DNA from 4 places in the Shewanella sp. SG44-6 genome. Region 3 is predicted to be linked to each of the others. Evidence: predicted binding sites of a transcription regulator. Region 3 holds the regulator's gene; each other region holds the start of a gene.

Evidence for each region. The regulator LexA, encoded in region 3, represses DNA repair genes until DNA is damaged. The targets are predictions, from matches to a motif close to TACTGTATNNNNATACAGTA.
Region 1: H5185_RS12600 (LexA family transcriptional regulator) is a predicted target of LexA. The motif match lies at 5,700-5,719, and genes of this name have one in related genera.
Region 2: H5185_RS15670 (DUF4007 family protein) is a predicted target of LexA. The motif match lies at 6,481-6,500, and genes of this name have one in related genera.
Region 4: H5185_RS10355 (S24 family peptidase) is a predicted target of LexA. The motif match lies at 2,670-2,689, and genes of this name have one in related genera.

The regions. Positions count from the first base shown of each region.
Region 1 is NZ_JACJER010000063.1:10,256-18,669, reverse strand. It holds gene H5185_RS12635 (M13 family metallopeptidase) at 1-471, opposite strand, end outside; gene H5185_RS12630 (antitoxin Xre-like helix-turn-helix domain-containing protein) at 762-1,151, shown strand; gene H5185_RS12625 (RES family NAD+ phosphorylase) at 1,135-1,818, shown strand; gene H5185_RS12620 (membrane integrity-associated transporter subunit PqiC) at 1,993-2,577, opposite strand; gene H5185_RS12615 (MlaD family protein) at 2,597-3,568, opposite strand; gene H5185_RS12610 (ABC transporter ATP-binding protein) at 3,565-4,329, opposite strand; gene H5185_RS12605 (ABC transporter permease) at 4,332-5,444, opposite strand; gene H5185_RS12600 (LexA family transcriptional regulator) at 5,747-6,160, shown strand; gene H5185_RS12595 (Y-family DNA polymerase) at 6,167-7,423, shown strand; gene H5185_RS12590 (NifB/NifX family molybdenum-iron cluster-binding protein) at 7,702-8,220, shown strand; gene H5185_RS12585 (sigma-54-dependent Fis family transcriptional regulator) at 8,247-8,414, opposite strand, start outside.
Region 2 is NZ_JACJER010000095.1:163-8,576, reverse strand. It holds gene H5185_RS15685 (cysteine desulfurase family protein) at 22-1,143, shown strand; gene H5185_RS15680 (phosphoadenosine phosphosulfate reductase family protein) at 1,157-2,053, opposite strand; gene H5185_RS15675 (hypothetical protein) at 2,046-5,450, opposite strand; gene H5185_RS15670 (DUF4007 family protein) at 5,443-6,399, opposite strand; gene H5185_RS15665 (DEAD/DEAH box helicase) at 6,657-8,300, shown strand; partial or broken gene H5185_RS15660 (ATP-binding protein) at 8,306-8,414, shown strand, end outside.
Region 3 is NZ_JACJER010000138.1:1,033-9,446, forward strand. It holds gene H5185_RS18525 (cytochrome c oxidase assembly protein) at 1-402, opposite strand, end outside; gene ctaD (cytochrome c oxidase subunit I) at 404-1,996, opposite strand; gene coxB (cytochrome c oxidase subunit II) at 2,006-3,595, opposite strand; gene H5185_RS18540 (cell division inhibitor SulA) at 3,992-4,498, opposite strand; gene lexA (transcriptional repressor LexA) at 4,495-5,109, opposite strand; gene plsB (glycerol-3-phosphate 1-O-acyltransferase PlsB) at 5,374-7,797, shown strand; gene mtr (tryptophan permease) at 7,797-8,414, shown strand, end outside.
Region 4 is NZ_JACJER010000047.1:1,683-10,096, reverse strand. It holds gene H5185_RS10365 (hypothetical protein) at 1-354, opposite strand, end outside; gene H5185_RS10360 (hypothetical protein) at 799-2,490, shown strand; gene H5185_RS10355 (S24 family peptidase) at 2,702-3,097, shown strand; gene H5185_RS10350 (Y-family DNA polymerase) at 3,111-4,364, shown strand; gene H5185_RS10345 (hypothetical protein) at 4,864-5,130, opposite strand; gene H5185_RS10340 (hypothetical protein) at 5,131-5,754, opposite strand; gene H5185_RS10335 (hypothetical protein) at 5,806-6,195, opposite strand; gene H5185_RS10330 (CSS-motif domain-containing protein) at 6,466-7,341, shown strand; gene istB (IS21-like element helper ATPase IstB) at 7,357-8,124, opposite strand; gene istA (IS21 family transposase) at 8,117-8,414, opposite strand, start outside.

The DNA of each region.
Region 1 (8,414 bases), on a different contig from region 3:
GAATATTTTTGTTAAGTCTTGAGTCGAGTTGATTGCCGCTATTTGATCTAAGGTGCCTTTAATTGGTGTGATACCCAACTTATTAATGGTTTCTGTATCCATATAGGCATGATAAAAATCAGCAATTAATTGTTCTTCTGCATTTAAATCACTGCGGCCAGCAATATCATCAATAATTGCTTTGACTTGATCTTCACTGCGCTCAGCTAAGGCATTAAATGCGCCGTAACGGGTTTTGTCTGCTGGCATGACAAAGTTGTCGTACCAATGACCACTGGCATACATAAAGAAGTCATCGCCAGGTTTAACCGCTTCATTACGCGCTGTTAAGTCAATACCAAAAGTACCTAATTCAGCTTTAGCGGGAGCAGGCGAAGTGACGGCTGCAACCTGAGTATTTGTTGTATCAGATACACCACAACCTGCTAATAGTGCAGTGGTTAATCCAATCGCAATTAAGGATCTATTCATTGTTATCGTATTCCTTAGCCAATGTGTTGACAGAGTTATTTGCTTCGTCATCTTGAAAGAATGACACAAAATGTCAACATTTGAATTGTTAGCAAATTTTAGCAACTAGGTTATTAATAAGACATTTCAGCGATGAATCTTCCTTGTTAACTATGCTTTTTGCCACTTATCTCGCGATGATTTTACACCGTAAAAATAGTATAATTTGAATAAACCCCATGTGTGGAGTATTATTGGTTGTGGTAATGATTCGTTTTATATCGCTGTATAAATCTCTGAGGGGGCTGGATATGTCTGCAATTGAGCAAGCTGTGTTACAGCAAAATCCTGAAAAAACTGCCCAAGTCGCGCTGAAGGTGTTTTTTAATATCATGGATGCTTGGCATGTAAGAGCAAAAGATCAAATTGTGCTGTTAGGTAGGCCGGCCGAGTCGACATTTTATAATTGGAAAAAAGGTAAAGTGTCGTCATTGTCGCCAGATACCTTGGAGCGTATTTCATACGTTTTAGGCATTTATAAAGCCCTTGGGAGTTTATTTCCGACAAGAGATCAAGCCGATGCTTGGCCGCAAAAAGTCAATCAAGCCTTTAATAATCAAACAGCTTTGGAGTATATGCTAAAAGGTAGCATGATAAATTTGAGTGATATGCGGAGATACCTTGATGCACAACGAGGTTAATACCATTGAGCCTAACGCGGATAAGCTGTACAGATTAGTGCCCAGCCATTTTCCGCCTATCGACTTATTTGAACAGGTCGCCAACCCTGATGAGCTTGAGATAGTCTTTGCTATTGAATCACTCACCAACGACCGCTTACGTGAAGAAGCAGGCGAGTTGGCCCTGGTGCCAGTAGAACAACGTATTTCTGGTATTGGAACCTCGCCAATAATGGCGGCATTTACCCATATTGGTACGCCATCACGCTTTACCGATGGTTGTCAATTTGGAGTGTATTATGCGGCTAAAACGTTACATACCGCCTTTTCTGAAACCATTTACCACCGAGAAGTGTTTTTACGCGCGACTAATGAGCCCGATACCGAACTCACTATGCGTTGCTATATTAATCAAGTCGCGTTGGCACTGCATGATATTAGATCCCAAGAATTTGATGACTTACACACAGATGACTACGCGATAGCACAGCAATTTGCTAAAGCGTTGCGTGCCCGTGACAGTAACGGTTTGGTATATCGTAGTGTAAGAGACTGTGGTGGTGAATGTATTGCGGCATTCAAACCTAAAGCCGTCACAATCCCACAGCAAGGTGGGCATTACAAATACATCTGGAGTAGTAAAAAGCAAAAGATTGAGCACATATTAGAAGTCAATTTGATTAAGTAGCCGCAGCCTTTTAACTGTTCTCATTTTCAGATAAACAAATGTAAAATGGGGAACATCTAATTCTACAACTCGTTCAATACCTAAATCTTTTACACGTTAGGCGCTCAAGCCGCTATCTAGAATCAACTTCACTATTCTATAAATTGCATTATCTCTTATGCTTAAACTTTCCGGTTAATCTGGCAGTTGTTGCAGTGACTTATCGATTTGCTCAGATAACTGAGCCAATAAATGGCTGTATGCACTAACCATGTCTGGCGCCGTTGCTCCTGCTTTGGTGACAGCAGTGAAGTGTTGCTGGGTGATATGTCGGTTTACTTGGTTATCGATAAGATCCCAATAAACATTTAGTCTGACATTGTTACTGTCTCTGCTTAAGCTCATAAGCTTTATTTTGACACTGTACTGCGGGCTATTTTCTGCTCCCCAGGGGAATAACACTAACTTACGACTATGATCGCTTTGGTTGAGATTAATACTCACAACACGGCCGATACCTTGATCTAATGGCTCAGCCCAGTAGCTGTTGGCCATTCTTTGTAGGCTGCCATCTTCAAGCGGATATACCATTTGAGTAAAGTTTAGGTACTCGGGTATTTCAATAGGGCCAATGCCAATATCGTATTCGAGTGATGTACTGCCGGGCCCTATCTGCAAGGACGGTGCGGTTAACACAAAGTACTGTTTTGGCGGTGAGCTTTGGCAGCCGTTGATCAGACTAAGTGCCAATAAACTCACACTCCAATATAGTGATCTCATCCAAGATAGCCTCATAACATTATTCTCCTTGCTTACCACGTATAATCGCCTCGGGTTGCTCATCTAAGGTTTCACTTAAACTACGTAACGCCCGAGCTGTGCGGCTAATCTCTGCCAATGTATTGGTTAATTCAATCACGAGTGGGGAGTTTTGATCTAAAGAATTACCTGCTTGATTCGCCAACTGATCAATACTGACTAATGTTTTGTGCAGTGCCGCTAAACTGAGGTTGAGAGACTCAACCATTTGCGGTTCATCTTTATTCAACTGCATCAGTAAACTATCTAGTTTAGCCAGTACTTCGGCACTCTTGGTGCCTAATGTCGCCTGAGTTGTATCGATATGCGCAGCGGTGTTTCTAACGGCTGTTGCAGCGCGATCAAAATTATCCAGCGCTTGCTGTATTTTGCCACTGGCGGCAATGTCGCTAAGTTGCTGAGCCAATTTATCCACATTGGTGATGACGTTTTTCAAGTTCAATGATTGCAGATCTTTAAACAAGGATTCGAAATCAGTCGCTATGGTTGGTAGCTCCAATAATGAATCTTTGTCATCATGGAAATGTGCGGATGTGTTGGGATAAAAATCTAACTCAACATAGAGTTGTCCGGTTAATAAACTCAGATAATTCAGCTGAGCACGTAAGCCATTCTCTATCGCATGGGAGAAAAACTCTTCTCCCACTTGTATGCCTTTAAGATTGATGCGTTTCAACAGTAAATCGGCGTGAACTGAGGCCGTGACACCTTGGCTACTGTCGTTGGGGAAATCAATGCTAATATCGCTTATTTCACCAATGACTACGCCTTTTAACTTCACTGGCGCACCGACTTGAAGCCCTTGTACTGAGTTATTGAAATACATGACCACAGGCGCTTTTTCGGCAAATATTCGCCCACCGGAAAAAAATAGCAGGGCAATAAACACTAAAATAATCGCGCCAAAGATAAAGGCCCCAATCGCAAGAGGAAGTCGCTGGCTTTTACTCATGATGCCTCCACTTTATCAGCACGATTGAGAAATTGTCGCACTCGAGCTTGGCTACTGTTAAGTTTTAATTCTCTCGGATCGCCACAATCAAGCATGGTATTGGTTTGATTATCGAGAAACACACAGCGGGTGCCGATTGACAATATACTGGGTAGCTCGTGCGATACGATAATCACGGTCGAGTCCAGTGCTTGGCAAATTTGCACAATTAGGTGATCTAAGCGCATAGAGCTAATGGGATCTAAGCCTGCTGAAGGCTCATCAAAAAATAACAATTGTGGATCCAGTGCAATCGCGCGTGCCAAGCCTGCACGCTTATGCATACCGCCACTTAATTCGGCAGGGTAAAATTTTTCAAATCCAGCTAAGCCGACTAAAGCAAGCTTATATGCCACAGCCTCTGCTATTTGCCGCTCCGAAAGGTCGGTATACAGTTGTAGCGGTAAAGCCACATTTTCGGCAAGCGACATACTGGAAAACAACGCGCCAGTTTGAAACGTGATCCCCCAGTCTTTGAGCATGGCCACTTGCGCTGGTTCATCAGCGTCATAAAAGTTTTTACCTTGATAAAGTACTTCTCCCTTAAGTGGGGTTAACAATCCTACCATTGATTTAAGTAAGGTTGTTTTGCCGCAACCGCTTCCGCCAATGACAAAAAAGATATCATTTTTGTTAATCTCGAAGTTCAGTTGTTTTTGTACCTCGGTCGTACCATAACCGACACTAAGATTGCGTACACTGATGAAGGCATCATCCACCATAATTAGATCCCTAACTTATCGTATAAGATATTGAGCGCGGCATCGGAAACCACCAGAAACACAATGGCTTTAACTACAGCACTGGTCGTGGCTAAACCAACGGCATTAGAATCTCGCCCGCATTTAAGCCCGGCCTGACAACCTGCAATCGCAATCAAAAAACCAAAAATAAGGCTTTTTATCAACCCGGTGGATATGTCTACCCAATCAATGGCAACCTGAGTTTGTAAAATATATTGGGTGTAACTCACGCCCATGCCATTGGCAACTACTGCACCGCCGATCATGCCAATCACGTCAGAGTAAATGCACATTAACGGCATAATGAAAATCAATGCCAACAAGCGAGGTAACACCAGAAACTCCATGGTGGAAATACCCATGACTCGCAGCGCATCAATCTCTTCATTGACCTGCATGGTGCCTAATTGAGCGGCATACGCGGCTCCCGTTCTGCCAGCCATAATGACGCCTGTCATCAGGGCGCCCATTTCGCGTACCATTCCAATCGCCACTAGGTTAGCGACATACACCTGAGCACCTAACTGACGCAGCTGCACTGAACCTAAATAGGCTAAAATCATTCCCACTAGCAGACTAATCAAAGTGACAATCGCCAGTCCTTTAGGCCCTGCTTGTTCAATAAAAAATACGATATCACTCCGCCGAGTACTGGCTTTACCTCTTAACCAACGCCCTAATGCCAACGTGCTTTCCCCGACAAATACTAAGCCATCGTGCACCTGTAAGCCTTGTACAATCATGCCTTTACGAAGCGTTACCCACATGCCACCAATGACACCATCATTCGCCGTTTGATACACAGGCACATCGGTAGCTAGCTGCAGTAATTGTTGTAATCCTTGTGGGGTATCTTGAATATTGAGGGCTATTTTTTGTTGTTCACACCAGCGGGATAATTGTAATAAGGCAATGGCAAGGCTTGAATCCCACTGAGATAATTCAGTCGTCACTAATCTGACAGTATGGCAAGTTGCGGGAAGGGCGGCACAAATATCGGCACCTAGTGGTGCTTGGCCTAATTGCCAATCACCTGCAAGACTCAGGTCGCAGTTGTCATCGTGCATGTCGATATCAAATGTGGCGAGTGTCATACTAGACCCCAAAAAAAGTAGCAATCAAGTGTATATTTGCATCAAGTTCATTGTTGTACTGATCACAAGTGTAGACCAATCGCTCAGATTGTATTTTGACCTTGAACAAATAAACTCATTAACTATTAAACTGATAACGCTATCTAGCTGGCTAATAACAACCTTCAATGGCTAAATATGCCGCCTGCATATCGCGATTTAACATAAATAAACTTGCACAGACAAAATTTAGCGCTACTATGTACCCTATAATGGTACTGTGTTTTTATACAGTATTCGGTATAAATGTACGAGGTTAGCGTATGCGCTTTATTCCCATTGTCGCCAGTGCTGGCATTACCGGTTTTGAAAGCCCTGCTGCTGAGTATCTTCAATTAGGCCTCAGTCTTGATGAGATGTTAGTGCAACATCCAAGTTCGACTTTTATCGGCTTAGCCCAAGGGGAGTCAATGCAAGGTGTTGGGATATTCGATGGCGACTTACTGATTGTCGATCGTCATGAAACGGCTAAAAGTGGCGATGTGATTGTGGCTAATTTTAATGGTGAATTTGTGTGTAAAATTCTCGATCTGCAACGGCGAATGCTAGTGTCATCTCATGAGCAACATTTACCAGTAACTATTTGCGATTATGATGACTTTAGTATTGAAGGTGTGGTGATCCGCTCAATTCGTTGTCATCGCCAAAGCCCCATGTTTGTTAGCCACCAAGGGTAAGCAACAATGTTTGCCTTAGTTGATGCCAATGCTTTTTATTGCAGTGCTGAACAGGTATTTCGCCCTGATTGGCGTGGTAAGCCAATCATTGTACTGAGCAATAACGACGGTTGTATTGTGGCTGCTAATCGACAAGCAAAAGAAGCGGGCATACAAAAATTTCTACCCTATTTTCAAGTTAAAGCGCTATGTGCCGAGCGTAATGTGATTGTGTGTTCATCTAACTATGAGCTCTATGCCGATTTATCAGCAAAAATGATGGCGATAATAGGCCGCTTTGCGCCCGATCAGCATGTGTACTCCATCGATGAATGTTTCCTGTCGTTTAAACACAGTTACCCCGCGATTAAATGTCTGCATACCCATGGTCAGTTAATCCGTCGTACGGTTTGGAAAGAAGCGCGTTTACCCGTCTGTGTCGGTATGGGCGACACCTTGACCTTAGCCAAGATAGCCAATCATGCCGCTAAAAAAATTCCAGGATACCAAGGTGTTTGCGTAATTGAGACATTGCAGCAACGCACTGACATTTTGCGTCAGCTTGCGGTCGGTGATGTATGGGGCATTGGTAGGCGCATAAGTAAAAAACTTGAAGTAATGAATATTCGCAGCGCATATGATCTTGCCTGTATGCCACCGAGCCTTGCGAGAAAACAATTTAGTATTGAAATAGAGCGAACCGTTCGTGAACTGAATGGTCAAGTCTGTAAACAATGGGATGAGGCAAGGGCAGATAAAAAACAAATTTTCTCGACTCGTAGTGTTGGTGAGCGCATCACTGACTATGAATTGCTATTACAGGCATTGAGCAAACATATCGCTATCGCGGCGCTTAAAGCGCGTCAGCAAGGCTCGTATTGCAAAACCATGTTGCTGTTTGCCAGTAATTCCCCCCATGACGAACGGCCCGTGAGTGATAAGGTCATTGTCCATTTCCCTTGCCCGACACATTGCTCTGTTGAACTCACCAAAGCGCTTAGACAAGCTGCACCAAGGTTGTTTCGCGTCGGTGTGCGGTATTACAAAATTGGCGTAGGCCTTGTTGATTTAGCCAGCGAGAAATATTTTCAATTTGATTTATTTAATCCTGCTAAGGTCGATTATGCCCTCATGCACACCCTTGATAGCATCAACCAACGTTATGGCCGCGATACTGTGTTTCTTGCTGCACAAGGAATACAACAAAAGTGGGCAATGCGTCGTGATTTGCTTACTCCTCAATATTCAACTCAATGGAAATGCTTACCCAAGATTAAATGTTAATATTTTTATGGGTTCCATCATTAAGATTGTCATTGAGCAAATAAAATAGAAATCACTGATTCGATTATTGGTATTGATATTGAGCTAAGCGTGGCACTGGTCACAAAATATCAATGCTAATTGGCATATGCCATTAATCGGCGTATATATAGCATATGCCAATTACTGTTAATCGATAATGGCAAGCATTAATGTCATCAACCATAACCATTTATGCCGTTTAAACTAAATGGTATCTCGATGATAAAATTGAATATTGTACAGTGAGGACAGCCCCCATGATTACAGCCATACCCATGAAAGCGGAAAATATTTCCAACCATTTTAGCAAAGCCGATGAGGTACTGTTTATTAATGACCAAGCTCAAGTCGTCGGACGTTTTACCAACCCAGCTTTACTCGATGGATGTGAGGGCAAGCAGCAATTAGTCAGTTTGATACTGGCACAAGGCGCGAATCGGGTGATCATACGTAATATTGGCCAGCAGTTATTGTCTAAGCTACTAAACCAGAATTTGAGTGTATTTCATACAAAAAACGGCCGTACAGAGTTACAGCATTTTGCGGCTGCTGTTTTATCCGACTGTGAACAATATACCCAGGCAAGTCAGGGGCGGACGTCAGTGAAACATATTGCTAAGCAAGCTAATAGTGGTTGTTGCGATCATGCTGATGGAGAAGCGGGCTGTCACAGTGGACCTGAGGCGAAACGTTGCTGTGAAACTAAAGCAGGCGCAGAAAGCGCCATGATGAAACCTTGTTGTAATAAAAAGCACTCACTCATGCACCAACATTAGTGAATGCGCAGGTCGAAGTGATGTGCTTACAGCGCTGTTAGTTTTAAATCATAGCGCTGTAATTTACGATATAAAGTACGAACACTAATATTAAGCTTAATGGCTAATTCTGCAGGAGACCCTTGAAATTGCTCACAGACCTGAAAAAGATACCTATACTCAACGTCATCTAATGACATGATCGTGGTTGCCGT
Region 2 (8,414 bases), on a different contig from region 3:
AACTTATCGATAAATACTAGTATGATCTACTTTGATACCGCAGCCTCATATCCTCTATTGCCTGAAGTTAAAATTTCTCTGATGAATGCTTTTGAGACATTTTATGCAAATTCAGCATCCAGTCATTTGATGGGCTCTATTGTCCAAAAGGAAATTGATCAAGTAAGAGAAAAACTAGCTGATTCAATCGGTGCTTATCCAAGTGAAATTGTGTTTACTAGTGGCGCAACGGAATCAAATAACATCGCTTTTAAAAGCTTGCTGTTAAGTGGTGACATCCCAGCAGGAAAAACCCATATAATCACATCCACCATTGAGCACAAGTGCGTATTAGCGATATGTGATTATTTTAAATCGATTGGTTTTGACGTTACTTACATCAAACCTAATGTAGATGGCATTATTTGCCCTAATGATGTTAAGGATGCCATTAACGAAAAAACGGCATTAGTGTCAATAATGCACGTCAATAACGAATTAGGCACAATTAATCCGATTGGTGAAATTGGTAAATTATGCTCTGAAAACAATGTTCTATTCCATTCAGATGCAGCCCAGAGTTATGGGAAAACAGAGATCGATGTCGATGATTTTAATATAGATGTCATGTCATTTTCCGCTCACAAAGTAGGTGGCCCAAAAGGCACTGGCGCGATCTACATTCGAGATTTACGCCACAGGAAACTTTTGCCAGTTATTCACGGCGCTGGCCAAGAGCAAGGTTTGAGAGGCGGAACAATTGCTGCGCCGTTGATTATTGGTTATGGCACCGCGATTGATTTATTCCCGAAATATTACCAATCGTTTTCTGAAATGCGCATAAAAGAGTACTTAATTGAAGGGCTCATTAATGAAGGGATTGGCTTTAACATAAATGGCCAAACTAAAGCTTTACCTCATTGTTTGTCCTTAACACTATTGAATACCAACGTAGCGTTAATGATCAGAGATAATGATCAGAGAATTAGTTTAGCTCAAGGTTCAGCTTGTTCTTCAAAAGAAATTGAAGCTTCGCATGTATTAACATCTTTAGGTTTAACGCGTGAACAAGCTGAAGATACTATTAGATTAAGTTTTGCACTTGATGTGACATTTGAACAAATTGATATATTTATCAAAGCTGTAAAAAAAGCGACTAGATAGTCGCTTTTTTTATTTATTTGTAACAGGTTACACACGCTCCGCCACCTTCGGCTTCATCGTATATGTCGTCTAGTTCACCAAAATTACATACACCACCGAAATCACCTAATAAAGCGTTACTACGTTTCTTTTTATTAAAACGAGCGACCTTTTTCTCATGGTTTTCAATGATACGTTTCTGTACTTCTGGATCTTCTAAAGTTTCAAGAGGTTGACCTTGGCCCATCCAATAAAAGCGCTCACCTGTAGTGCTATTGTTGTCATCACCTTTCTCAAAAGCTTTTGCTTCTTCAAATAATGTAGGGTGCTTTTCCATCAGCTTTACCCATTCAATTTTTCGTTGATAGAAGCAAAAAGTACAACCCGAACGTGAGCGCCACTTGTAATATTCAGGAAGCTCTAATCCATTACGTTGAAGGATATTTTCAATATCACTTCTAACAATGCCATGTTCTCTGAAAGGAAATACAGACTCAATAGGTTTCTCTATGGTCATGTATCCCGTTCTTTCTGGCTCGTCAGCTCGAATTCCGACGTAGTTTTTAATCTTATAACCATCACTAATAAAACTATCTAACCATTGTTCAAATGGTTTTAGTTTCATTTGCACGGTACACCAGCGATCACGCTGTGAGGGCAGGTAGTTACCATGCTCTTTTAACAAGTGAGCAAAGTCTTTTTCGCCACGACCTTCAATATTGTTCAATGATCGTGCATTTAAACGGTGAATATACCCCAGCTTTTCTTCAAGCTGATCAATAAACTCGTTGGTTTCTGGCAACTCGTAGCCTGTATCAGTAAAGAAGTATTCAACCTCTAATTCTGGATACGTTTCTTTGACAAATAATGCTAAGGCGCTACTGTCTTTGCCACCAGACAACCCTAGAACATGTTTAACTTTTTCAGTCATTAACAACCTCTGTTCCGCTTTCACTTTGTTCCATCAAATTTGTTAGCAAGTTAGTTAAAGCGGCCAATTGTTTCTCTTTAGATAAATCAGAGAAAGACGACTTTATTTTTTCTACAACTTGCAAAACGTCGCTATCCATTTCTAAATCGTACTGTATAAAACCACCAAATTCTTGATGCTTACCTTCACTATTGGTGGTGATGAATGCCAAAGGTTTTGAACTACCTTTGGTTTGTAAATTACCAAATGATTCAATACGTCTAAATTGAACACATAAGTTCTGTAATTCATCTAAGCCGTTACGAAGATGTTTATCGGTCCAATTACGCTCTGGCGCACCCGTTGCAAGATTAATAACAAATTCAAATTTACTAGGATTATTAATGCACTGGCCTATTCGTTTAGCAAGCTCTTTGACATTAGGTCGCTTAGCTATACCCTCAACAAATTCGCAACGTGTTTTAAGATTGTTATTAAATTCTTCACCTAATGTATCAATGATTATTTGTCTGAATCCGTTATATAAAATATCATTTTGAGCACTTAAATCTTCAATTGCCGTTCTCAGCTTATAACCCAATTGATCTTCTAAAGCTGGGTCATTTTTATCAAAACCAAAGACAGCAGGTAAATCTTCTAAGATAAGCTTAAACGGATCGCTCGCACCAATAACTTTGTTTCTAAAGTCTCTTGCTTCTTTAGTTAAGCCATTTTGTTGGCTGCCGCTAAAGCTCTCGCCGCTGGTTTTTTTAACCCAAGATGGTAGCTTATGAACTATTCCAACAATGTGCTTAGCTATATTCAAAATAGCACTGTCAGTCTTAGCATTTCCGATTGTAGCTTGAGCTAAATTCTCTAACAAATGACTCTGAATATCTGATATTTCAAAGTATCGTACAGCAGCTTCATGTGGATGCTTATAGATTTTATTAACCAGTTCCTCATCTAATTCAGGAATAAAAATAAACTGATTTGTAGAATCCCAATCATAAAATGCAATCTGTCCTTCCAGTGACTTTAACAACGCTAGTCCATAGATACGACAAAGTCCGGTTGTTAAACCAAAAGGTGGCAACATCCAACGTTCATATAACTGTGCGATGGAAACATGTGCTGTGGTTGAGTTCTCTTTAATAAAAGTAAAACCATCCTGCCAAAGTGCATGCATCTTTGGATTAGCATCTTTGGTTTCTTTACTCCATGCTTTGGGGAATAAATAACCTTCAGGAGTATAGTTATGCCAACCTTTGCTCTTTAAGCAGGATAGATATAAGCCTTTCTCTGGAGGGAAGCTATTTTCATCGAAGCCTAAATCTTTTTGGTTTCCATTTACAAACATTGCATTCATCAATTTACGAATGGCACTGTTTGCACTACCAGAAGGTTTAGAGCGGTTAACTAATTCATTAATTACAATTGGTGCTTTGTGATAGATTTCTTCTGCTATCACAGACGCTAATGAAGTAAGAGGAGATGAGGGCGGTAATGGGTTATCCCAATGCGTCCACTGTGCATTTTTGTATATATGTTGCAGTTCTTTTTCTACATTTTGTTGAGCAAAGATGATGCGGTTTTCTAACTCGTTCTTGGCGATCAAGTCATGTGTAATTTTCTGCTCATCTTTAAGGATTTGCTTAAGTGCTATCAGCTCAATTGCTGCTGTTTGTAAAATGCTAAAATCGTCATACTCACCGATAACGCAATGGCTTAAGTCTGATGCAATTTCTTTAAATTTTTGCGTCACATCGGGTGATACCGATAAGACAAAAGTAAGGAAAGCTTCGCCTGTTTTCGGTTCAGAACAAAGCTGTTCAAGTAACGACTTTTCGACTTTATTGATGAGCTTGGTTGTTGCCCATCGCATTGTTCCTGTTTTGTGATAGTGTGCTGTCGCTAATATATTTTGCGGTAAGTCACAAACGCTAGTCCAATCAACACCCTGACTAACGGCTTCAACACGCTCACTTATCAATGTGTTGATATCGATATCACTACCTTGGAAAACAAACAAAGCATCATGTTTCTGTCGGTAAATAATGACAGTCCATGTTTGCAAATCATCTAAAGCTTTAGCTATTTCTGTATTTTTATAACCGCGATTTACAAAGTATTTCTTTAAAAAATCTTTTTTAGCATGTAATTGATGATGAAAACCAAATATCGTCAGTAACGAAATAACCTTAGTTATAGAAACATGTAGCTCACTACCTTCTGCTTTTTGCTCTGCGCGATAAATCGCATCACAACCTTCCAACCAAGCCTTACTATCATGCGATGTAACAATTAAGTGATGCAAATTATGGTGAAGGTAATCCCAATACATTTCTGGCCTGTATAAAACTAGGTCATCTTGAGGTTGCGTATAGTTATCTTCTAGGAACTCACGAAAACCATACTTTTCATGTGATGCAAGAAAACCGAATAAGCTGCGCTCATTTTGTGAGAAGCGGCGTCTTGAAACAGGGCCTAAAAGTAAACTGACGATAGGGTCAAGTGGCAGAGTATCGGTTAATGCACCAACATTCCGATTTTGATTCGCGAAAGTACTGCTGACGACATTTACTAACTTTGAATACTTGCTTTCTATTTTTGAAGAAATTTCAGCTGATCGAGTTATAGAGTCACCAACGAGGATTAATGATTCGTCAATTGATGGATTAAAACTAAGATCTCGATAGCGCCCCTGAACTTTGCTCCATTCTTGCTGAGTTTTAGCATCTTTATTTTTAGCGTAATCAGAAAAAGCTTGATGTAAGAAACCGATCATCAATACAGGGCGATTAGCTTGTTGAACTACGTCAGCTAATGCTTGGAATAAATGTAAGTCCTTATTAGCGCGTGATTGATAATCTAAAGCCTTGCCCATTTCATCGAGTAAAATTAATACGCCATCATCATTACTTTGCGTTGAAGACAGAACCAATTTAATTTCAGAAAGACATTCATCGTCAGTTAAGTCTGCAATTTTATTCACATCGTGAGTTATATCAAGTGCAATATATAAACTTTGTAAAATGCTGTTTGCAGGTGACTCTAAACCACAAACATGTTTAACAGTTTTCCAACCAATATTGATTGCAAATCTTTTCTGGAATTCAGACAAAAGGACAGGTGATGATTGTAACTTTGCCGTAGCGTACTCGCGTAACTTAGTATCAGTAGATAATAAACATGATAAAAATAACGCGACGGTAGATTTACCAGAGCCATAAGGCCCTGTAATGGTATATACCCTTTGTGCATTAGCGTCGTATTCGCGACTGACCGTATCAAGCACATTAACGGCAGTACCATGAAGAATAAAATCGTCAATAAAGGACCGTAAATCTTCGCTATCACCATCAATACGGGTAGAGCTTTTATAACGTTGGTTGATAGTTATGAGTGATTCAGTCATTTTTAGTGCCATAATATTGATTCAAATAGTGAGTGCTATTGGTCTTTGCATATTCAGAAACGTTGACTTGCCTTAACCCTAATGAATCGACCCACGAAATATTGTTATCAGTAAAACCCTGAACTTCATCGAGTTTTTGCCCTAATCCAGATTCAGACAACCGGAATATTCGACCGGGTGAACAGGGTTTACTTAATAATGAGTCGAAATCAACAGTGCTAACTTTAGAGTCTACTGTTTCAGTTTTAAAAAACTCAAGTAGAGCATAAGTAAATATTTCAATCGGCAGTTCAGGACGTTCAGATAGATTGCTAATGTAAAAACCGCCACCGTTGTCTTGTATCAAATTTAATTCAGACAAAGGTGAAATAAAATGATCTTCATCTATGCTGATACTTTTTTTCGATGGAGTAGCTTTGAGTTTTTTACTATAGGTATTCAAAAAGCAGTCAATATCTTTCTTGATAGTAGATATATTACCTAGTTCACTATCAACGAGTTTCTTTGCATCTTCAAAACAATCAGCGATTAGCTTTGTTTTTTCAAAATGTTGCACATTTGCGAAATTAAAAAAGTAACGGTAAGCCGTCAAATGTTCAACATTAAAATTTAACCAGAAATGAACTAACCAAATTGAACCAGGCAGTTCTAGATAAGGATCTCTTCCATCCTCCAAGCTTTCACCACCAAAAAGATATTCGCCATTTTGTGACACAGCATGAGTAAATGAATTATTTGATCGTTCAGAATGAATCACGTTAGAAGCTTCAGCCCAATACTGAATAGCTTTAACCATATTTTTACCAACACCAAGTTCGACTATCGATTGACGAATACTGTCTTCATCAGAACTTGAAAATTTACCATTTGAATTCAAATGATTAACTGCCTTGAATAGCCATCCATAGCGCAGAGGGAAAGTGTCATGACCTGTAAACTTAGCTTTCATCGCTTATTAGTGCCTCTGGAGAAATTGTCCAGAGGCGATACTAGCCTGATTTTGAATATAACGAAAGAACTTTATCCTAAAGACTGTTCATTTGCACAGTGCTTTTTTTTAAATTATTTTTTTGTTGTAGTAAACTTGTCAATACGGTAAATTCATGAATGCAAAGAACAAATATGTTGTTTATTGTTATAAGGGGTCTTGCTTTAATCGACAAGGAATTGATTTAGCACCTAGCTGCCGAAGAATAAAGGATTATGATGTTAACAAAAATATTAGCAAATTTTTCTCAAGATGAACTTTTAAGCTTTTTACCGCTGGACGCTATAAATTTTGCTCTTGCTATAGATTCAGACAAGCATCAGTTAAGTGAAAGCGTAAATCATTATAATAAGCAAAAGTTAGTTGCATTAGTTGCTAGTGCAAAAAAAGTAAACTTTTTGTTTGAAGAGTCTCTTCGAAAACAATTGATTGAGCGTCTGTCCCCGCAATTATTTATTGAATTATTTCCTGAATTTGAAATTGATCAAACACAAGTTAAAGCTAAACATTATGATGCAGCGATATCTTGGTCAGAAATAAATCCATATCACTTTGCGTCTCGTTTAGGATTAAATGCTTTATATGTAAGTCAAGTTGAACAAAAAAGCCTTTTATCAGGTATTTCACGAATCGAACCAAATTATTCGCTGTATCCATATCAGCAGGATATATCACAACAAGTATTCACTAAATTAAATAACGGCTGTAATAGAGTGCTTTTGCATCTGCCAACAGGTGCAGGGAAAACTCGTACCGCAATGAATATTGCGTCAGAGCATTTACGTCAGGATAGTAAAAATGTCGTACTGTGGCTTGCTGATAGAGAAGAGCTTTGTTCACAAGCATTTAATGAATTCTCTAAAGCATGGCAGTCACTCGGTAACCGACCTACCACTCTTTATGGCTTTTACTCTACAGCAGATGAAAGTTTAGGCGGGATTGATTCTGGATTTGTTGTTGGTGGTCTCCATAAGTTTCTAAGCTTAAGAAGTAGTAATGCACGAAATATCAAACTTCTATATAGCGAACTGTGTAAAAAGGTAACATTAGTAATTTTTGATGAAGCACACAAGGCTGTTGCCCCAATGTTTAAAGAAGTAATTAATGATTTTATATTAAACCCTGAATTTCATGCTGATTTAATTGGGTTAACGGCTACACCTGGCCGGAGTTACTCTCCTGATGGCCTGTCTGATGAGGATGCTTTACTTTCTAGTTTTTTTAATAACGTTAAAGTATCAATGCGGGTATCAGGATATTTATCTCCAATTGATTATTTAGTGGAAAAAGGATATTTGGCTAAAGCGAATTTCAAACCTTTAACATATGATTCTTCAGCGATCACAGCTTATGAGTTAAGAGATGCTGGTGGTGCAGAAACAATGAAGACGCTTGCAGACAATGTTGAGCGGAATAGGCAAATTGTCAATACGATTATTGAGGAGTGCGAAAAGCAATCTCAAATAATTGTATTTGCTTGTACCGTGGAACACGGTGTGAATCTTTCTATGGCGCTCAACTATCAAGGTATTAATGCAGCTTCTATAGATAGTAAAAATGATTCTGCAAGTAGTCGACGTGCCAAAATTGAACAATATAAAAACAGTGAGATTCAAGTTCTCGTTAATTTTAACGTATTAACAGCAGGTTTTGACGCACCAAAAACCAACGTAACAATAATAGCTAAACCAATGAATTCTCTTGTTCAGTATTTGCAAATGGCAGGCAGAGCAATGCGGGGTATTAAGAGTGGTGGAAATAATGAGTGTAATATTTATACAGTTATGGACAATATTCCAGAATTTCAAAGTATAAGTATCGCTTTTGGGTATTGGAACGATATGTGGATTGAAAAGGATTAAATGAAATGGAAAACAGATTCCTAAATGCTGGTACCGTAATTGAATCACTGAGAGATAATGGATACACCAATACAGCATATGCCTTAGCTGAGCTAATCGATAATAGTTTACAAG
Region 3 (8,414 bases):
AAAGCAAAAACATTCCGTTTTATTGAAGTACGCCGCTCCTTGTCCAGGTGATACTGAGGGGATTGCTTGGCCTACTGTGTCGTGTGCAGACAGGTTTTTAACCAAAAATTGTGCGTGAGTGAGCTCACCAGGATGCACGCTTATTTGGTTAACTTTAGGGCTAAATTCCCATGGCATATCTGACTGAACTTGGGTCACAAATTCAATGGTAACGGTACGGCTTTTATCAACCACTACCGCTTCATAGCTACTGGCGCTATTTTGGGTTTTGCCATTAATCCCCAATGTATCGCAGAGCACGTCATAAAGCGGTACCAATGCAAAACCAAACCCAAACATACCAATTGATCCAGCAATCAGCATGATTAATAACTTACGATTTGATTTTGTTGGCTGTGTCATCTCATTTTATCTCCGGCGGAGTGGTAAACGAGTGATATGGCGCTGGACTGGCAATGGTCCATTCCAAACCTTCTGCAGCTTCCCAAGGGTTATCGCCAGCCGGTTTGCCACCTTTGATACATTTGAGCACCACAGCGAGAAAAATAAACTGCGATAAACCAAATGCAAATCCACCAATCGAAACAATTTGATTCACATCGGCAAACTGTACTGCGTAATCTGGGATTCGACGAGGCATACCCGCCAAGCCTAAAAAGTGCATTGGGAAAAACAGCACGTTGACAGAGATCACTGAGCACCAAAAATGCCACTTGCCTAAGGTTTCGTTGTACATATTACCGGTCCATTTTGGCAGCCAATAATATGCCGCCGCCATAATGGAAAATATCGCCCCAGTCACCAGTACATAATGAAAATGCGCTACTACAAAGTAAGTGTCGTGATACTGAAAGTCAGCAGGGGTGATTGCCAGCATCAAACCGGAAAAGCCACCAATGGTAAACAGAATGATAAACGCCACCGCAAATAGCATTGGTGTTTCAAATGTCATCGAACCGCGCCACATGGTAGCAACCCAATTAAACACCTTAACCCCAGTAGGAACCGCAATTAGCATGGTGCAATACATGAAAAACAACTCGGCGAATACCGGCATGCCTGTGGTAAACATATGATGTGCCCATACTAAGAACGACAGTACAGCAATACTGGCCGTAGCGTAAACCATAGAGGAGTAGCCAAATAATTTCTTGCGGCTAAAGGTCGGTATAATGGCGGAGATAATGCCGAATGAGGGTAAAATCATGATGTAAACTTCTGGGTGACCGAAGAACCAGAAAATATGCTGGAACATCACTGGGTCACCGCCACCTGCAGCATCGAAAAAGCTGGTACCGAAAAACTTGTCGGTTAACACCATAGTCACTGCGCCTGCGAGCACTGGCATCACCGCAATTAATAAAAAGGCAGTAATTAACCAAGTCCACACAAACAAAGGCAGTTTCATCCATGTCATGCCAGGAGCGCGCAAGTTAACAATGGTTACGATAACGTTAATCGCGCCCATTATCGAGCTGATACCCATGATATGGATGGCGAATACAAATAGAGCGGTGCTATCAGGGCTATAAGTGGTTGATAGCGGTGCGTAGAATGTCCAACCAAAGTTAGGACCACCGCCTTCCATGAATAACGAACTGAGTAATATGGTAAACGCGAACGGTAAAATCCAAAAGCTCCAATTATTCATCCGCGGTAAAGCCATATCTGGTGCACCGATCATCATCGGAATTAACCAGTTAGCTAATCCGGTAAAAGCCGGCATCACTGCGCCAAATACCATGATAAGACCATGAACCGTGGTCATTTGATTAAAAAAGTTAGGTTCTACTAGCTGTAATCCAGGCTGAAATAACTCTGCCCGAATGACCATTGCCATGGCGCCACCAGTGAGAAACATAATAAAACTAAACCATAAGTACAGCGAACCGATATCTTTATGATTAGTTGTGAGTAGCCAGCGCATGAGCCCTTTCGGCGCTCCGTGATGATCATCATGAGCGGTAGCTAGTGTATCGTGCGTTGTTGTGCTCATTGTCTTCCCCTACTGTCCATGGCTAGCGACATCGGCAGGTTGCACCGCCTCGCCAGAATTATTGCCCCACGCATTGCGCTCATAAGTAATCACCGCAGCCATCTTTTGTGGGCTAAGTTGACTACTAAATGCCTGCATCGCGGTGCCTGGTTTACCGTGCATAACGATATCGATATGTCCGCTAACCGGTCCGGTAACCACAGGGCTGCCAATAAGTGAAGGGAAAGCGCCTGGCAAACCAGCACCAGTGGCTTGATGACATGCGGCGCAAGTGGTGACATAAACCTGCTCACCTTCAGTGATTAATTGCTCCAAGGTTAAGGTGGGCAGATCTTCAACGGCAACAACCTCTGGCGTTACAGCCTTTGCGACGGTTTCAAGAGCCTGAGTCGCTTTTTCTGTCGCAGTATTGGTGCTCTCAGTTGCTGTTGCGGCCATTGTGCTTTCAGTCTTATTTGCTTCAGTACTTGCTTCATTGCCGCCAGAGAAATTACTCACATCAGCAGCTTGAACAACATCACCGGTATTATTGCCCCAAGCATTACGCTCAAAGGTAATCACTGCGGCAATCTCTTGGGCGGTAAGTTGCTTGGCAAAGGCTTGCATTGCGGTTCCTGGTTTACCGTTTAAGACGATGTTGAGGTGACCTGCAACAGGGCCTTTTATGATAGGACTGCCAATTAGTGATGGGAATACACCTGGAAGGCCCGCACCATTAGGTTGGTGACAAGCGGCGCAACGAGCAAGATAGATCTGTTCGCCTTGGGTGGTTAACTCTTCAAGAGATAAGGTTTGTGACAGTGATGCAGCCGCCGCAGCAGCGGCATTACTGGCCAGTTGCTTTTGCTCTACTAACCAATTATCAAAATCTGTCTCTGATAATGCTTGCACCACAATTGGCATAAATCCATGGTCTTTACCGCACAATTCGGCACATTGGCCACGATAAATTCCTGGCTTATCAATGCGGGTCCATGCTTCATTAATAAAGCCTGGATTGGCATCTTTTTTAACCGCAAAAGCCGGAACCCACCATGAGTGGATCACATCATCTGATGTCATTAAAAAACGCACTTTTTGGTTAATGGGCAGTACGAGTGGTTTATCGACTTCAAGAAGATAATGCTCTCCTTTAGCCTCTATGCCATCGATTTGATCTCTGGGGGTCGATAATGTGCTGTAAAATTCGATGTCTTTATCAAAATAGCTGTAATGCCATTTCCACTGCGACCCAGTAATTTTGATGGTGAGATCCGCATTGCTGGGATCTTCCATGGCAATTAAGGTTTTAGTGGCTGGAATAGCCATGGCGATTAAGATAATGAAAGGAATGACGGTCCAAGCTATTTCCACTTTAGTACTTTCGTGAAAATTTGCCGCAACAGCGCCTTTTGATTTGCGATGGTAAATCATTGAATAAATCATGATCCCAAACACCACTAACCCAATGGCACAACAGATATAAAGTATCGTCATGTGGAGGCCATAAACCTTACCACTGATATCTGTCACGCCTTGAGTCATGTTGAGGGACATTTCTGATGCCCCAAGCGGAAGTGCTATAAACACCACCAGTAAACAATACCACCATTGCTTCACAAGACTGCTCCTCTGTTCATTGCAAATAGCAATTACAAAGAAAAGTCACACAGTAATTCTCTGCTCTATGCAAACTTTTCGGTTCCCGAAAAAAGTTTGATGACCTCAAAGTACCTTGGTGGCAGTAAACAGGTTGTTTACGGTTTTATTATTAGCGGTGCACCACGCTTGTACCTACTACTGAACTTATCAATATTGAGTTGGCTCATTTGTCTGAAAGTAATCTTAATCACTGTCATTCACGTCCAATTAAAGATGAATAATATTTCATCCTTGGGAACAACATTAGCTGTAGATTAAACATTGATCAAGATCACTTTGTTGGCTAATTGACTGAAAAAAGATGAAAAAAAAGCCCTGAATTCAATACAGGGCTTGGTAAGTAAGGGTTAATGCTTAGTGAAATGAGCAAAAATTACTTGTTCCATTTATTAATGTAGGGCTAACAAGTTGATGTTTGTGAGGTAAGTGAGCATTCACATCCTCAATTACCACACCTAAAGCCCGTGCACTTTTAGCTACAATTTCTAATCGACGACTATCACGAGCGTCAAGTGAGCTTGTCCAAGTGACGACAGCACTTGATGTTCCACTGGTAAGCGCTTTTTCCATCGCCCATAAGGTTTCGACTTCGTCTTTAGTGTGCACCAGTAAAATACGGTCCATTCTCACGCCAGCATTTGCCAGCATATGTTTATAGCCAATGTGTGGTGGGCTAATTAACACAATCCATCGACCTTGTTGGCTCAATGTGGCGAGTTGACTACACAATTGGCTCAACTCAGCTTCACCTTGGGTGACTGTTTGTAATGTGCGAATGGTTTGGTTGCCATGCAATTCTGTTTCAGCTAAATCTACCCATAAGCCTGGGTGACGTGGCGCGATGCCCATTAGTTTGTTCATAACCAATCTCCATTACGGATAACGCCAACGGCAAGCCCTTCGATGGTTAGGCTTTGGCAACTTAAATCAACTTTAATCGGGGTGTAATCGTCATTTTCTGCGTGCAGATAAATCACATTACCTTTTTGTTCAAATCGTTTTACGGTGACGTCATCATCAACACGCGCCACCACAACTTGGCCATTACGTGCTTGTTGCATTTTATGAACCGCGAGTAAGTCGCCTTCTAAAATACCGATGTTCTTCATGCTGTCACCACGAACGCGCAACAGAAAGTCTGCGGCAGGTTTAAACATGCTCGGGTCGACTTGATAATACTGTTCAACGTGCTCTTGAGCCAAAATAGGCTCACCAGCTGCAACTTGTCCAATCAGAGGCAAACCGGTTTCAATCTGTTCTTCATGAGGTAAGCGAATACCTCGAGAGGTTCCAGGCATGATCTCGATAAAGCCTTTTTTGGCTAATGCTTTTAAATGCTCTTCGGCAGCATTAGCACTTTTAAAGCCAAGACGTTTCGCAATTTCAGCACGAGTGGGTGGCATACCTGTTTCGGCGATATTGTTTTTAATTAAGTCTAATATTTCTGCTTGGCGCGGCGTTAACGGTCTCATGATGATTCCTGTCTTTTTATACAGTGACTGTCATTATATACAGTGTTTGTGTTCGTGCAAGTATTAACCAACTATTTTTTGTGTTTTATTGGTTTTTTGTAACTTAAATTAATGTTTTTATTCGTTATTATATATGTTTTATCTTGCACTATGTCTTAAAGTGAGAGCTTACACGTAAAGATAAGTCGGCCAGATAGTGTAAGCAGGGTGGTTTCTGGTATCCTATACGACAATATTACAATGGCTTATGTTGCGAAAATAACCATGTCAAAACCAGATTCAATATTTTTACAAGCATTAAAATGGGTTCAAAAATGGATGGTACAGACCATTGTGGTGCCCCATGATCCGTTTGATGACCTCAATATAGATCCGACCAAGCCCTTGGTTTATTTGATGAAAACGGAATCTATTAGTGATATTGCCGCCTTGAGCGAAATCACTGAAGGATTTGGTATGCCAAGTCCTTATGAGCCGTTACAGCTTGATGGTTTAAGAGTGCCTCGAGTGGTGTGTTTAGAGGGGCGTAAACCTCTATTTGGTAAACGTGAAAGTGGTGAGAAGTTCCTTAATTATTTTACCCGTTTATTATCGCTTCATAGTGAGAATGCTGACCTCGATATTCAATTAGTGCCAGTTTGTCTTTATTGGGGACGTACTCCTGGTAAGGAAGAAGACAGCATGAAAGCGGCTGTTTTTGAAAGAGAAAACCCAACTTGGTTACGTAAGTGGCTGATGATTTTATTTTTAGGGCGACATAATTTTGTGCAGTTTTCTAATGCGTTATCGCTGCGCCATATGGCTGATGAGCACGGTACAGATAAAAGAATTGCGCATAAATTAACTCGTGTCGCGCGAGTACATTTCCGTCGCCAACGTAAAGTTATGACAGGGCCACAATTACCTAATCGTCAAATGCTATTTGCCTCTTTATTAAAGTCAGATTCAATTAAAAAGGCTATTGAAGAAGAGGCGGTCAACAAAAAAGTATCTCCTGAAAAAGCCCGTGAAACTGCGATTGAATACCTTGATGAAATTGCCGCAGACTATTCAGATAGTTTAGTGCGCATTGCCGAGCGTTTTCTCACTTGGTTATGGAATAAATTATATAGCGGTATCAATATCAAAGGTGCTGAACAGGTAAGACAGCTTCACCATGATGGCCATGAAATTGTCTATGTGCCTTGTCATCGCAGCCATATGGATTACTTGTTGCTGTCATACATTTTGTATTATCAGGGTATGGTTCCGCCGCATATTGCGGCCGGTATTAACTTGAACTTTTGGCCAGCAGGGCCAATGTTCCGCCGTGGTGGAGCATTCTTCATCCGCCGCAGCTTTAATGGTAATAAACTGTATACCGCAGTATTTCGTGAGTATTTAGATCAGTTATTTGCTAAAGGTTATTCGGTTGAGTATTTCACCGAAGGTGGGCGTTCGCGTACAGGACGTTTACTTGCGCCTAAAACCGGCATGTTGGCAATGACCATAAACAGTGTACTACGCGGCATAGAGCGCCCAGTGACGTTAGTACCAGTGTATTTAGGTTATGATCATGTGATGGAAGTGGCCACTTACCACAAAGAATTAAGCGGCAAGAAAAAGAAAAAAGAATCTGTTTGGCAGTTATTTGGTGCGCTGCGTAAACTCGGTAATTTTGGCCAAGGTTATGTTAATTTTGGTGAGCCGATTAACTTACAGCACTTCTTAAATCAACAAGCGCCAGAATGGCGTAGCGAACTGGCGAAAGAGCCTGATCAAAAACCATCGTGGTTTACTCCATCGGTTAATTTACTCGCTAACCGCGTGATGACCAATATTAACGGTGCTGCCGCCGCGAGCTCGGTAACATTAACCAGTTTAGTGTTATTAGCCTCAGAGCAAAATGCATTAGAAAGAAGTCAGTTAGAACGCCAACTTGATCTGTATTTAGCCTTATTGAAAACCGTACCTTATACCGATTACGCATCGGTCGCCGAGGGTGATGGTAAGTCGATTGTTGATCATTGTTTGTCGTTAAATAAGTTTGTTAGTACCAAAGATTCTATTGGTGAGATTATTTCTGTTGATGAAAAAATTGCCATCACCATGAGTTATTACCGTAATAATATTATTCATTTAATGGCGATACCGTCATTAATTGCCAGTTGTTTATTGCGCTATGATGACTGCGATCGCGCGCGCATCCATGCCATCGTGATGGATTTTTATCCATTGCTGAAAGCAGAGTTATTTATGGGCATTGATGATGTGCCTAAATATGTTGATGGCGTTTTAGACTTTATGCTTGAGCAAGGTTTGTTGAGCGACAATGATAACTTTGTCATCACGCCTCGTCATATTACCCAAGTATTACTTCTGGCTGAAACGATCAGTGAGACCTTGCAGCGTTATGCCATTATCTTTAATTTACTGGCGATAAAGCCTGAGCTTGAACGTTCTGCTCTTGAAACCGACAGTCACTTGTTGGCCCAACGACTAGGCGCACTTCACGGGATTACCGCTCCAGAGTTTTATGACAAAAAACTGTATAACACCTTGAGTGTTAAGTTAAAAGAACTAGGTTACTTATGCAGTGTTGAACATCGTGACGAAGTGATCAGAATTCGAGATCATGCCAACAAGTTACTGAGTTCGTCAGTGAAACAAACCATAGTAGACAGTGTGGATGCGGAGCACGGACAATAATGGCAAACCATATGAATGCGGCCAAGCATCGCACTAGTGGTAAGTCAGTATTGGGTGGGGCGATGATCATTGCTGGCACTACAGTGGGTGCGGGAATGTTTTCCTTGCCAGTTGTTGGTGCAGGGATGTGGTTTGGTTACTCAATAGCGATGTTGCTCGGCGTCTGGTTTTGCATGCTAATGTCGGGTTTGCTGTTATTAGAAGCTAACTTGCATTTTGAACCCGGTGACAGTTTCGATACCTTAACTCGAGTAACCCTAGGGCAGTTTTGGCGAGTCATTAACGGCGTCTCTATAGCCTTTGTGTTGTACATTTTAACTTATGCCTATATCAGTGGTGGCGGATCGATTGTTAATCACAGTTTATCGGCATTGGGTGTCAGTCTACCTCAGAGTGTGGCAGGGTTAGTGTTTGCCGTGGTGCTGGCGCTAGTGGTATTTGTCAGTACTAAAGCGGTTGATCGCATTACCACCATCATGCTTGGTGGCATGGTCATTACCTTCTTCTTGGCCATTGGTAATTTATTGATCGATATCGATACCGTGAAACTGGTATCACCCGATGGTGAGTCGCGTTACTTACCTTATCTGCTTGCTGCGATTCCTTTTGGCTTAGCC
Region 4 (8,414 bases), on a different contig from region 3:
TTGAGATATTTCAAGTCTTATTTTACGCCACCCGTCATTGCTGAATGTTTTATTTAAGTCGTCATTCAAACCATCCATTAAATGTGATGAATCTATACATTTAATATTATTAAGAATATTTCTAATACTCTTCCTTAACCCAAATAAATTTCGATCTCTGAAGTCTTTGTCGCTATTAATTAAAGAGGAATAAAGGGTTTTGTCATCTATATATGCAGCGTAACTTAGGTGCTTAAGCAATAAGGATTTGGATAATTCAAGCTCTTCAAAGTTAAGAAGCATAAGCGGTTTACCATTAGGTTTGGCGTTGTAGTGATATTCCCAAGCCTTTGGTTTGTATGTTTCATCGTTCATTTTACAGCCTCTTATGGTGCCACCATGCATTTATAGACGCAATCATAACACCAGTAAAATTTATAATCGCTAATTTATGGTGTCACCATAAGATATTTTTCTACAAGCCCCAAGGCTCTTATGGTGTCACCATGCAAAATTTCTTTGGCAGTAAGAGCCAGCGAGTTACATCGCTACGCTGTTATGGTACCACCATAACACAGCCTTGATTGTAACTTACTAACCCCTCAATGGATAGGTTGCTATAATGCTAATTATAGCAACCTATTGGTATGAAGGCTTGATTTTCTACATTACTGGCATAAAACAATAAAGCCTGGGCGAAGTTGGTTGGTTTTACTTAGGCAGATGTAGCAAATCAATATTAAATTAAATTTAACTGTATTTTTATACAGTATCCCTATATGTTAACTCAATTATGGATGATGTAATTTGGAGGTAGTGTTGTCGAAAAAAGTTAAAATTATTTGTGATGCATCATTTGATAGTGATTTGATGATTGCCACGTACTCCGGTTCTGTCACTTATCCGGCGCACAATGGTACTAGTATAACAGTAAATTACTCTGGCAATAGTGGTGTATTGCTTGATTCAAGTGCTGGTGAAATTCAAGCAGCGTTGGCTGGGTTGTTAGAACTTAAAGATATTATGCAAACTGAGTGTATAACTGCAACCTCACTAACCATCTATTCTGATAATTTAACATTGATAGATGGATATCAATCACACAAGAACAACCCTTCTTCATCTAATCCAAAATACGCAGATCAATTCAAGCTCATTCATAGATTGCTTAATGATATACACATAATCAACGTCAATTTTACTCATGTTCGCTCACATATCCCGAACCATTTAGCTAATTCTGTACAGAAACAACATAATAAGCATGACGCAATATGCCTTAATAACAGGGATGCTATAACTAATACCATTTTTTCACCATTTCATGAAGGGTCTAAATGCTATGCGGTACTTTTGCATCCTGAAACACCTAATTCTTCTTTGTTTAAGCTAGTCCTCGAGGCAGCTGTAATTTTAGCTCGTAAAGGCTTTAAGGCACGGATAAAATTCAGTAAAGCATGTGATGATATCTTTCATAATCCGTTCATTCAGGCTTTGAATAACTATTCATATGAAGCAAATGTGAATGTTAATACCCTCTATGACATTGAGATCAAAAGCCTAAAACCAGATTTTGGCAACTGTATACTTAAACATCATCAGTTAATCCAATCTATCGAGGGGCCGCTTAGTGACGATTCCCTTTTAAGCTTCAGAACAGCTATTGACACAATATTTGGGGGTGCTGATTTTGGTTGTCATTATAGCCACGGAAAAGGTAACCCTATTGCAGTTTGTGTATTCGACTTAACCCGAGATGTTGATTGCCATCCAGTTAATCACTTACCTGTCTCTATATCTGAGTGGTTAGATTTAATGCCAGAATATATCCAGATAGAGCACAGATTTGGGTTACCCTCTTTGATAGAGTTTTCTCGATACGGACATTTAAAATATGTATCAGGCAAACGATTGGACCGCACTAACAAGCGTGTTTATCAGCAAATAAGAAATTATTCAGAAGGGGGGGATATCACGATTACAGCTAAGAATATTCAAAATGTGCTTTATCCAAATATCGAAGACGCTCAACCTATCGTAGATTTCATAACTTATTCTATACAGACTTTTCGAGGCCGGATTGGGCTTAATTACACGCTAGCAGCGCATATTGCCCGTACATTAACAACTAAGATAATAACGCTAAATCGTCGAAAGAATCGTTCACCGCTGAACAACACTTACCAGAAAAAGCTAAAAGTCATGGCAGATTCTATTCAAATAGATACATCCCGAGCATCTGACCTGAATTCTCTATTGAAAGCGGAGTTGTTACAGTTCGGCCCCTATCTGACGAAGGAAGATGTTACCGGTAAATTGATCGATGTACTTGTTGAAAATGGATATCCATCAATTCCGCAATTTAGAACAGGTGTTGGACGTTCAGTTTCTTTACTGGATTTTAGCTTTTGGAGAAACCCTGACAAATTAGTCGTGCACTGCATAAAAACAGCAGATAAGTTTAGTAAGGCACTGTCGTCAAAAAAGCCAATAACCTTTTTAAATCGTTAAGATATGGGGCATTATCCTGCCGGCATTTATTAGCCTAAAATCGTAATTATTTGACATGCAGAAACCCAGCTAGGATATACCGAAAAAAAGTTAATATTCAGTCGCTTATATTTACTAAACCAGTTTTAGCGCAATCTACCTAATTTGAAAACTACCATATTGACCTGAACCGGTTATAATACTGTTTATTTATACAGTATTGGTGGCGAAAATGAAAATACTCAACAATCTTGTGTCAGCGGGGATATCTAGCTTTGAAAGTCCTTGCTCGGGTTACATCGAATCACCATTGAGCCTGGATGATCTGCTTATTCAAAGCCCTAACTCTACTTATTTTGCGAAGGCTCAAGGCTTGTCCATGATCCAAGTTGGCATTTACCCAGATGATTTACTCGTCATAGATACCAGTTTGACCCCTAAACATATGGATATCATCATCGCCAATTTAAATGGTTGTTTATGCTGCAAAATACTCGATGTTAAGAATAGAAAGTTGTTATCAGCTAATGATGATCAATCAGCAGTTTTTATCGACGAGTCCGACACCTTCTCAGTCGAAGGTGTAGTAATTAATTCTATTCGTTCACATTGGAAGGCCGCTTTTTAGGAATTGTTTAGCTATGATTTACTTGTGTGATATCGATAACTTTTATGCCTCTGCAGAGTGTGTTTTTAACCCAAGCTGGCGTGGAAAACCACTGATAGTTCTTAGCAACAACGATCAAGTAATTGTCAGTCTTTCAAAAGCAGCTAAATTATTAGGTATTAAAAAATTTACTCCATATTATGAAGCTAAACATTTATGTGACCTACATAACGTAATCGTTTGCTCATCAAATTACGCACTTTACGGTGCCCTGAGCAATCGAGTGATGAATTGTATAAGCCAATTTACTGAGCCATTTAATAGCTACGTTTATTCATGTGACGAAATATTTCTAAATTTAAAATGCACTAAAACAGAAGATTACCTTGAGCAAGCACATAAAATCAGAAGAAAAGTATGGAAGCAAATCCGGTTACCTATTTCAATTGGCGTGGGCATTAATACCACTATGGCCAAAGTTGCATCCCATGCAGCTAAGAAGCTCCCTGGGTATGCTGGTGTGTGCTTCATTGATAATGACGAGCAGAGGCAATCAATACTATCTCAAATGAAAACAGATGATATTTGGGGTGTTGGGGCTCGAACCGCCAAAAAAATTGAAGCCTTAAATATTGTTAATGGCTTACAGCTTTCGCAAATGTCTCATCGATTGGCGCGTGAAAATTTTGGTGTTGAACTCGAAAGAGCAGTGTTGGAGCTCAATGGTTATGTAGGTAAGTATTGGGACTTGATCAGGGCAGATAAAATACAGATTTTTAGTACATCAACATTAGGCCGGAAAACAGCAAAAATAGAAGAGCTATCACAAGCAATTTCACAACAAGTCGAATCAGCGGCTGTGAAAGCAAGGAGTCAAGGGTCTTATTGCTCTACGATGTATGTCTTTGCATCGGCATCAAACTATGACCACTCATACCAAGGGTTTAAATCGAATTATCATTTTGATGTCCCGACCAATGATACCTGCCAGTTGTCTAAAGCGGCATCCGAAATAGTTAATAAACTATTTAGAAATGGTTCACAGTATTATCGTGTTGGAGTCGGGTTGCTCAATCTAACACCGGTATCTAAGTATCAGCATGATCTGTTTAATCAGCCCGCTAACCCGAATTTAATGAAGATATTTGATAGTATTAATGCGGCACATGGAAAGGGAACTATTTTCAATGGTGCCAGGGGAATAGAGCAGAAATGGAAAATGAGGCGTGAATACTTAACACCACAGTATTTAACAAAATGGTCAGATATTCCCAAGGTAAACTGTTAATCCGTTCAATACAGCCCACTGGACGGCCATTGCTTTACTTACTTTCTCCTTTCTTGATTATGGCATTTGAATTAAGCCTGATGTCGTTACGATGTTTTGCAAGCGTTCTTAAGCGGCATAGAATTGTTTTTGGGTTAGCATTGGCTGCTATCTACCTTAAATCATATTATCTGAATATCATGTTAAAAACTGATTCTCTCCTTTGAGCCAGACAACCGAATGAAATAAAGTTGATAGAAAAAATGGTTTCTTTCATTGCTGAGCCTACGCTTGAACGCGTGATCGTTTCTATCCATTACCACTATATATGGATGATATTGCAGTAAGATATTTACAAGATTCTGAGCAGTTTCGGGGGGGAATTCAAAGCTGTATCCAGGAATGGGGTTGGCAGGGTCAAGTGTGACTCATCAGCTCCCTCTATGTCTTTCGGTAATATCTATCATTTAGTTAGTCACAGAGTTGATTGGACCTAACCACTAAGGCTAGGTCCAATATGTTAAAGGGCGGTAATAATGTAATTGGGTATAAATAACCAATTCGTTCTAAAGGTTTCTAGATTTTTAACTAATTGCCAATCTGGGCTGCATAGGTGTTTTGGTAAGGGCTCTTCAACCTCCTTTTCACCGTCATCCATGATCACCGTCTCAGGCTTTTTTAATATTTCTATCGTTAAAGTCACTTCATCAAAATCAACACTTTCGCCATCAATCTCACCAAAAGATTCTGCAGGTTTTCGAGCTATATAAGCTTTGCCTATTTCCATTCAAAAAGCCTCATTCAGTTCTGAGTATGCTTTTAGTATGGCCTCTTGATTGCCACCCAAACCGAAAGCCTTTTCAGCGTTAGCAATATATTTCCCGTATTCATTAGGCGCGAAGTTTGATGGATTGTATCTGCCTAGTGCTATCAACTCATCCAGCATGTGCTTACCATTCACGTACAGCCTTTTGACTCCATCATCATTTTTAACGAAGGATTTAAGATGCAAGCCATTTAATATCAATGGTGCCGCAAGTGTAGCGGCGACGTTCACAATGTCTTTTTCCTGGGAGGTATTCCACTGTGGCTGGATACTTAAAATGCCTTCTGGTAAAAACAAATCACATGCCAATGTAGCATTAAGAACGGAATCTATTGGCTCTAACGCATATACATGGACTAAGCCAATCTGTTCACTTAAAGCTGAAATCGTATTAAATACCCGAGGCATTGAAGATGAACATATGACTGTGCAGGTATTATCTACACTGTTTCTTAGCATTCTGTTGACTTGATATGCAAAGAAGTTTGAGTCAATTTCTAACGAGATGTTGTTTAGATCTGATGCACCGATTACGGGAACATCAGATTTTATGTTCTTAAAAAAGAAGTCGGTTTTTGGTGTCATGGTATTCCCTTATTTTAAGTATTTGTAATGTTGCTTTGAATGACATACTAGTTAAACGTACAACTCTCCTGACCCTATTGTGTAAAAGGCACAAGCCCTAAGCGTTTCCTCTGAATATAAGGCATTTGTATTAGAGATCACAGAAATATGGACGCCATCTAAAATCGGTGTTAATGCGATATTTGGACAGTCGGCTGGTGGACGCTCTTCAATGCAGCGTTTAGTGGTTACATGCGCGGAAGTCTCTGCAAACAAGTAGTACTTCACATCAGTCTGGTTATTTCCACATAAAGAAGAGTCGTAGCGTTCACCTACGTTAAGCAGTTTGATGTTATTGAAGTGGCCTATTTTTGCTAACTGATACTCATTGAGAATAATGCTGGTTGTATTAATCCCAGAATAATTAATGATTAAACTTATGGCTGTGGTTGTTATCGACATAAGTTTTACTGCAAGTTTTATTTTGGACACTTTACTCACCACTTAAGTGTTAATCTGGAATATAATTCAGATTCTAACACTTAAAGTTGTAGCTGCAAGATTGTGTCATGAGTTTTAAACAGTTCAAAGTAAAAAAAAGGGTTTACATGATGTAAGTTATTAATGTTAACCGCATGTTGTAAAGCTTAACGTGTTGTAAAACAGAGATTTAATGAAGTATTTTGTCTTAAACATGCTATATATAGCGGATTTTTTCAGAAGGAAATTGTGATGCAAAATAGTACCGTTATCGAAACATGGGATAAATACCCTTTTAGGGCCTTGAAATTATTCCATTCAATAATGATCTTTTGTATTTTTTTAAGCCTAGGGCTTGGCATTATCATTTTTCAAGCCATCACAAACGAAGCTGAACGGGTAACCGACAGCTTAAACATAGCAGTAAAATTTTTAGATAGTAAAATTTTGGATGCTAATACTGTTGCTAAAAATGTATTAGAAGACGCAACATTAGATTGCTCGAACGCTAAAAAAATTATCGATACTGCATTACTCGAAACGCCAAGCATTCAAAGCATCACATTAATTTCAAGTAACAAAGTTATTTGTTCATCATTTGTTGCTAACGTAGGTAAAATAATTCAAAGCAATAAATACAACGGTTTAACATTGCAAGAATCTAAATACACGGTACCAGGTAAACCTATTCTGATTGTTGGCCAACAAACTAATGGTTTTCAGGTCCTAGTGACCTTGCATGCACCATCGATGTTTTCAGTAATCCAACTTTTCTATAAAAACTCTATGTTCAAAATCAATATGAATCATCAATCAATTGGTATGGATTTAAAGTTAATACCAAGAGGTAATACTATTTATGATTACATCCGTGAATCAAAACTATACCCATTTAATATTACCGCTTCAGTGAATACTCAACAGACTATCTATAAGGCGCTGACTCGAAGTTGGTTGGTTTTGTTTTTACTTATCGCATTTTCAATCATTTTGCCTATCTGTTATTACCAATGCGGTAACCCTATTGTCATCAAAACAGCCTTAAAATCCGGCATCAAACGCAGAGAGTTTAAGCCTTACGCTCATGCTATTGTTAATACTGCAGGTAAGGTGTTAGGCGTCAACTAGCTTGTCCTATCCGCGTCAATTAAGTTGGCCGCTTTTGTCATTGAGTTTCATGGCTTCTTTTCTTCGATAACTTTCTCCCTCAAGTTGATAAATCTCTGCGTGGTGCACCAGACGATCAATCACGGCTACTGTCATCATATTGTCGCCAAATATACTGTCCCATTCACTAAACACTTGGTTCGTCGTTATTACCAAGCTGTTGCGCTCATAACGATGTGCTATTAGCTCAAACAGAACCTGACTTTCACTGTCACTCTTTTTAACATAACCAATGTCATCCAAAATGAGGAGCTCATATTTATCGAGTTTTTTAAGTGCATCTTCTAGCCCTAAACCATCTCGGGCTTTCTGTAGGTGCTGTACCATCGCGGTACCTGTTGTGAATTTAACTCGAACAGATTGATCTATAAGCGCATAACCCAGCGCAGCGGCGATGTGGGTTTTACCCAGCCCACTTGCACCGAACAATAAAATATTATGGCCTTGCCTCAACCACCCTAGCTCACTGGTTTTATGTTTAATTTGAACGGCACTAATGCCTGACACTTCACTAAAATCGTACTGTGATAGTTGTTTTCCTATGGGTAATTGGCTTTCTTTGAGTAAGCGTTTTAGGCGTATCTCTTGTCGGTGTGTGGCCTCTATTTCACATAACTGAGCGAGAAATAGCTCGGGCTCCCATTGCTCCTTCACTGCTTTTAGGGCGATATCTGGCCAAGCTTTTGCTATCGCGGGCAGTCGTAACTCTTTTAATAATAAAGGTAAGCTCAGTGGGTTAGCCATTTCGCCCTCCAAGAAGTACGTCGTAACTTGATACGCTATGTTGTTGACTATTAATCATGGGGACAAATAGCGTATCGGGGCTGAAAACGCGGCGACATTCATCTATCGTCACCACTTTTCCTGTTTCAAACGCCCTGAGAGCGAAGCGGCCCAATGCTGCCTCACAATCATAGTTTGCAGCGATGACCAGTAAATCGACCATATAATGGCAATCTGCATCTGTCACACCATCATGGGTTAGTTTTTGCCATAACTGCCAAAAATCGCCATTCGGAATAAGGTCATCTCTA